DNA from 3 places in the Mesorhizobium loti R88b genome. Region 1 is predicted to be linked to each of the others. Evidence: predicted binding sites of a transcription regulator. Region 1 holds the regulator's gene; each other region holds the start of a gene.
The links. The regulator PhoB, encoded in region 1, activates phosphate uptake and scavenging genes when phosphate is short. The targets are predictions, from matches to a motif close to TGTCATNNANCTGTCAT.
Positions count from the first base shown of each region.

Region 2: EB235_RS26265 (LTA synthase family protein) is a predicted target of PhoB. The motif match lies at 760-776, and genes of this name have one in related genera.
Region 3: EB235_RS14045 (alpha-D-ribose 1-methylphosphonate 5-triphosphate diphosphatase) is a predicted target of PhoB. The motif match lies at 1,249-1,265, and genes of this name have one in related genera.

Region 1 is NZ_CP033367.1:1,684,067-1,686,336, reverse strand. Features, by position in the region: gene EB235_RS08275 (hypothetical protein) at 13-162, shown strand; gene EB235_RS08270 (hypothetical protein) at 221-658, shown strand; gene phoB (phosphate regulon transcriptional regulator PhoB) at 936-1,625, opposite strand; gene phoU (phosphate signaling complex protein PhoU) at 1,641-2,270, opposite strand, start outside.
Region 2 is NZ_CP033367.1:5,345,569-5,347,838, forward strand. Features, by position in the region: gene fabD (ACP S-malonyltransferase) at 1-535, opposite strand, end outside; gene EB235_RS26265 (LTA synthase family protein) at 791-2,270, shown strand, end outside.
Region 3 is NZ_CP033367.1:2,899,651-2,901,920, reverse strand. Features, by position in the region: gene EB235_RS14055 (GMC family oxidoreductase) at 1-118, shown strand, start outside; gene EB235_RS14050 (PfkB family carbohydrate kinase) at 292-1,104, shown strand; gene EB235_RS14045 (alpha-D-ribose 1-methylphosphonate 5-triphosphate diphosphatase) at 1,419-2,270, shown strand, end outside.

The DNA.
Region 1 (2,270 bases):
GCCGCTGTCGCCATGGTCGGCGTCAGCGCCGCCGCCTTCAACCTGATCGAACCTGCATCGCGCGAGGCGATTGCACAGACCGCCGATTCCGTTGATCGCCAGGGCAGGAAAACCGCCGGCGTAAGCACGAATCAGATAGGCGCTGTTGTTTGCGCTGCTTGAGTATTCGCGTTAACTCTTCATCGAACGGAGGCGCAGTATCAGCCGGATGCGATGTAACATGCGATATGAATTGGCCCTTGCAATTCTCCTGGGGATGCCGCTGCCAGCTCATGCTGAAGGAACCGACCATTGCACAAAGAGCCAAAGTCCCGACATGCCGGGTATGGCAATTGCAATGGCTGTGTCGGTCCATGTGCTGGCAGAACGACTTTGCAATGCCGAGCACACACCTCTGTGGCCGTGGCTCGCCGACGTTTATGAAAAGTCTGAGTGCCTGTCACACGCCGCAAGTGTTGAAAAGGCGAAGAGCGACGAAGCTAAAGTCGCCTCGATGGGTGTGGCCGATGCGATGGAAGGCTTGGGCCTGGAGCAAGCCAAGACTCATGACCTTGAACATGCTGACACCCACGTGAAAGAGCTTGCGCTGTCAGAATTAGGCGGGTGTGCCGGAGTGATAGGACTTTTGAAACAAATCGATAACAGCGATAAGCAATAAGTCGACGAACTGATCGTGCAAGCAATCTGTTTTGACTCCAGCCTCACCGCTCTCTCGAGAGCGATCAGATGCTCATCGGCCAGCATCAAGAACTGCATGATGTATTGCACGACTTCGGTGCAGGCGTTCGACAGCGCTGTGAGTTCGAAGCCGTGAGGCGACTTGGTGTCGGGCTGTATGACGGCCGGCCGTAGTAGCCCACGGCGGCGACGAGATTGGCGAGAAGCATCGCCTTCCTGCCCGGAGAACCTCCGTAGGACCTTCCGCGCCGAAAGACCTAATCTTCCCGGATCGCGTAACCCGCCCCACGGATGGTGCGGATCACATCCGGCATACGGCCATTGTTGACCGCCTTGCGCAGGCGGCCGACATGCACGTCGACCGTGCGCTCGTCGATGTAGATCGTCTCGCCCCAGACATTGTCGAGCAGCTGGCTGCGCGAGAACACGCGGCCGGGATGGCGCATCATGAATTCGAGCAGGCGGAATTCGGTCGGCCCGAGCCGGATCTCGCTTTTCTTGCGATAGACCCGGTGTGATTCACGATCGAGCACGATGTCGCCGACCTTGAGTACGCTGGACAGCACTTCCGGCTTGGCGCGGCGCAGCAGCGCCTTGATGCGGGCCATGAATTCCGGCGTCGAGAACGGCTTGACCAGATAATCGTCGGCACCGGTCGAAAGGCCGCGCACGCGGTCGCTTTCCTCGCCCCGCGCCGTCAGCATGATGATCGGCAGCCGCTCGGTCTCGGGCCGCATTCTTAGCCGACGACAGAGTTCGATGCCGGACACCGCCGGCACCATCCAATCGAGCACCAGAAGGTCGGGGACGTTTTCCTGCAGCCGGATTTCGGCTTCGTCGCCGCGCGTCACCACCTCGACCTGGTAACCTTCAGATTCCAGATTGTAGCGGAGGAGCACGCCTAGCGGCTCCTCATCCTCCACCACCATGATGCGTGGCGCGATCATCGGCTTGTCACCCTGTTATGCCGCCGGCGCCGACATTGCGGTCTCGTCCTGCTTCGGGCGATTGGCGGGCAGCTGCGTGCCGGTCAGCACATAATACGCATTTTCGGCGATGTTGGTCACGTGGTCGCCGATGCGCTCGAGATTCTTGGCGCAGAACAACAGATGAGTGCACGCCGTGATGTTGCGCGGATCTTCCATCATGTATGTCAACAGCTCGCGGAACACCGAGGTGTATTTGACGTCGATGCGCTCGTCGTCATTCCTCAGCTTGGCGAGTGCCGCGCCGTCACCCGCCGCATACTCCTCGACCACGCCATGCACCTGGATCAGCACCAGCTGCGCCATGGCATCGATGGAGTGCGACAGGTCGCGCGGCGTGGCGCTGAGACCGACGGTGCCGACGCGCTTGGCGATGTTCTTGGCAAGGTCGCCGATGCGTTCGAGGTCGCCGGCCATGCGGATCGAGCCGACGACATGGCGCAGATCGTCGGCCATCGGCTGGCGCTTGGCGATCAGCGTGATGGCGCGGTCGTCGAGTTCGCGTTGGCGGGCATCCATGATGGCGTCGTCGGAGACGACTCGCTGGGCAAGAGCATTGTCGGAGTTCAGCAGCGCCTTGGTGGCGCCGCCGACCATCGAGCCGGC
Region 2 (2,270 bases), 3.5 Mb from region 1:
CGACCTTGGCGCCGGAGATGACCAGCTGGCCGCCGCCATTGTCGTTGGCGATCTGGCAGACCTTGCCGGACCCTCGCGCGGCCTCGGTGCAAGCGGCCTCGACATCGGCCTGCTCCAGTCCAATGATCGCCGCCATGGCGCCCTCGCCGGCCGGCACCGCCGCCTGCATGGCATTGCCGCGAATGCGTAGCAGACGGGCGGCATCGGCAACGGAAACAAAGCCCGCGGCTGCAAGCGCTGAATATTCGCCCAGCGAGTGGCCGGCGACATAGGCGACCTTGTCCTCCAGCAAGAAACCGCGCGCTTCCAGCGCCTTGATGGCCGCCAGCGATACCGCCATCAGCGCCGGCTGCGCGTTGGCAGTCAGCGTCAAGGTCTCTTCGGGACCTTCCCAGATCAACTTCGACAGGTTCTCGCCGAGCGCGTCGTCGACCTCCTGGAAGATCCTGCGCGCCTCGGGAAAGGCGTCGGCGAGATCCTTGCCCATGCCGACAGCTTGGCTGCCTTGTCCCGGAAAGGTGAATGCAATGGCCATGCGAGGGCTCTCCAAGACTGGTTTTGCTTGCTTGATAGTACGAGTTTTCCCTGCCTGTGGCGCAAGGCAGGCTGCCAAGTCAAGCCCGGTTCAACCTGACCCCGAACCCGAACCCCGCGCGGAGTGCCTGTTCCAAAAGGGCTTTTTGGCGATCACTCCTGATGAAAACCGCTCACGAATCGTTTGCTGGCTCTTCTTATTTTCGCTACAGGCGCTAGCTTTGCGTGACAATTATATGACAATCGAGCGACGTGCCTGTCGCTGGGTGGGGAAGTTAAGGTGGCAAAGAGTTCGAAACGCGTCGGCAAGGCCGCGCCACAGTTCCTGGAAGACGATCCGTCGACCGGCTATCTGCCAGGCCGGAGGTGGCCGGTGGTCCGTTACGGGCTGATCAGCCTGGCGATCTCGGCCATTCTTGTGTTTGCCATCGAATTGATCGTGCGCGGCGACTTTGCCGGCACCGTCTCCTTCTTCCTGCAGCCGCTCAAGCCTGGCTGGACCACGATCGTCGTGTTCGCGCTGATCCTGATCGGTCTCGACGCCGTGCTCGGCCGCAGTCACCAGAGCCTGATGATCGTCGCGCCCTTGACGCTGTCGCTGGCCTTTGTCGGCCACCAGAAATCGCATTATCTGGGCGATCCGCTTTATCCGACTGACTTTCTCTATGCCCGCCAGATCTTCGCGCTGCTGCCGCTCCTGGTGCGCGACCGGCCGATGACCGCACTCGCCATGGTCGTCGGCATCGTCGCGGGCCTGTCGCTGCTCGTCTATGGCTGGCGGCTGTGGCGCCGCAAGGTTCCCGCACTCAGCCGCAAGGGCCGCCTTGCCCGGCTGACGCTGGCCGTGCCGCTGCTCGCCTTCTTCGTCTCGATCATGGACTACGCCACCTTCTCCTGGACCCGGGACAGGCTGCAGATCATCCCGATCATGTGGGACCAGAAGGAAAACTACGCCTCCAACGGCTTTGCACTCGCCTTTGCGCTCAATGTGCCGATGGCGCATGTCTCGGCACCGCCGGGCTATTCGGACAAGGCGATTGCCGCGATCGACCGGCCGCAGATTGCCGCTTCGGTGCCTGATGAAAAGCCCGACATTATTGTCGTCATGAGCGAATCCTTCTGGGACCCAACCAAGCTTCCCGGCGTCACCATCACGCCGGACCCCATTCCCACCGTGCGGGCACTGCGTTCCGGTTCGATGTTCTCGCCTGAATTCGGCGGCATGACCGCGAATATCGAATTCGAGGCGCTGACCGGCTTTTCCAACGCCTTCCTGCCCGCCGGCAGCATCCCCTATCAGCAATATGTGCGCACGCCGACACCTTCGATGGCGACCTTCCTGAAGAGTGAAGGCTACCGGGCGCGCGCCATTCATCCAGGCACCAACTGGTTCTGGAACCGTGGCGCGGTCTATGCCGATTTCGGGTTCAACGATTTCAAGTCGGAAGAGACGCTGCCACCCATGGAGAAGCGCGGACCGCTGGCATCTGATGCGGCAATGACGGATGAGATCATCCGCGAGGCCGACGCCAGCGACGAACCGGTTTTCTTCTTTGCGGTCAGCCTGCAGAACCATGGCCCCTATGAACCGAACCGCTATGACAACACGACCCACTCGGTGCAGGCGCCGATCAGCCAATGGGCGCGCGCCTCGCTGCTGAGCTATGCGGAGGGTTCAGCCGACGCTGACCACGGCCTTGAACGGCTGATCGAATGGGCCAACAAGCGCGAGCGGC
Region 3 (2,270 bases), 1.2 Mb from region 1:
CGTGCCGCGCCTGCGCATCTGCGATGCCTCGATCATGCCGCGCCTGATCAGCGGCAACACCAACGCCCCGGTGATCATGATCGCCGACCGCTGCGCCGATTTTATCCTGGGCGGGTAACGCAGCTGTTCAATCCTTGGCGTTGGCCGCCTGCGCCAGAACGCCGAGCAACCGGCCGTATCGTCCGCTGGCGCTCCGATGGCCGCCAGCCTGCTGTCCCTGGTGCCGGTCATAGTGCTAAGCCTGCTCGCGCAGCGCTTCATCGTCGATGCGCCGCGCGAAAAGCAGGGACCATGAGCACAGTCATCGTTGTCGGCCATGTCAATTACGACCAGGTCTGGGCACTGTCCTCGCCGCTCGCCTCGGGCGCGCGCATCGTCTATTCCAACCGCAGCGTCAGGCTCGGCGGCGGCGGCTTCCACACCAGCACCCAACTGGCGAAGCTCGGCAACGATGTGCGGCTGGTCAGCAATCTGATGGACGACGACCATGGCCGGGCAGCCCTTGCGACACTGCAGGCAAGCGGCATCGATACCGGCTATGTCACCATGCGGGCTGGCGAAACCCAGTTTACCGAAATCCTGCTCGAGCCGAGTGGTGAGCGCACCATTCTGAACAGTGGCGGCCAGATGCGCCCGCCCTACGCCGCACCCGAACCCGTCACCGGCGATGCCGCCTACCTCAACGCCCTCGTGCTTGACGACGGCATCGTCGCCTCGCTGAAGACGATCCCGCTGGTCATTTCGCAGTTCCCGCTGCGCACCGCCTCACCGCGCCCGGCCGACATCGTCATCGGATCGCGTGCCGATTTTCCCGGCGAGGACACGCAAGATATCTGGGAGCGAGCGTCACGGATTGCCGGGCCGCGCCTGAAGACGCTGGTGCTGACCGTTGGAACGCGCCCGATCTCGCTCTATGATGGCAAGGCCCTGAGACAAGTCACGCCGCTGAAGCAGGTTTCCGTGCCCGACACGATCGGTGCCGGCGACTGCTTCACCGGCATATTCCTGCATGGCCTGCTGCAGGGGCTTGGCCTTGAGCTTTCCGCCGAACAGGCCAGCCAGCAAACCGCCGAATGGCTGTCGGAACGATCCCGTACCGGCTGAGCCAAGCGCTCAAGAGCAATTCCAGGAAAAGTGTAAACGGTTTTCCCGGGAAAAGCGCATAGCGCTTTCCCTTGGGAATTGCGTCAAAACAAAGAGTTGGAGTGGTCCGCCGTTTCCATGAAACGGTGAGCCGCTCAGGCCGGCCTTCATGGAAATGTCATAAAAATCAAATGGAAACCGGCATTCGAGTGAACTAGAAAACACCGCAATGTCCTGGACGGATCATGATCGGGGCACGGCCAAGCCGGCGCATCATCATCGTGATCCCGGTCTTCCACACCCCGACGATGTCGCCGCGATTGACGAGAACCCTGATGTGGCTGAGTGAATTCGAAATTGTCCTGCGCGACCGCGTCATCCCGAACGGCGCGGTCAGGATCGAGAATGGCCGGATCGCCGAGATCCGCGACAAGCCTGTCGAGCATGCCGATATCGAGGGCGGCGGCCGCCTGCTGCTGCCCGGCTTCATCGACATGCATGGCGACATGGTGGAGAGGGAAGTCGAGCCGCGCATCGGCGTCCACGTGCCGATGCCGATCGGCATTGCCGAGCTCGACAAGAAGCTCGCCTCCTGCGGCGTCACCACCGCCTATGCCGCGCTTTCCTTCATCGGCGCCAGCGTCACCAGCGGCGTCATGCGCTCAGAAGATCATACGACTGCGATCATCGACACCATCGCCGGTATGAAGGACGATCTGCTGGTCGATCACCGCATCCATGCCCGCTTCGAAGTGACCTTCACCCCTGCGATTCCCAAGCTGCAGAAGCTGATGGACGCCGGCAGGCTTCATTTGATCTCGCTGATGGATCATACGCCCGGACAGGGGCAGTACCGCGACGTCGAACTCTACATCGCCCGCATCGCCAAGGAGCGCGGCATGTCGGTTGCGGCGGCCTCCGAAGTCGTCGGCAAGCGCATGGCCGGCCGCAACGGCCAGGGCGATGTGCTGAACGCCCTGCAGGATCTGTCGGCGCGTGCGCACGCCGCCGGCATCGTGCTCGCCTCCCATGACGACGACACGCTGGAAAAGGTGGAGCTGGTCCATGGCCTGGGTGCCGCGCTCTCGGAATTCCCGGTGACCCTGGAAGCAGCGCAGGAAGCCCGCAGGCTCGGCATGTACACAGCGATGGGCGCGCCCAACGCGCTGCGCGGAGAATCCTATTCC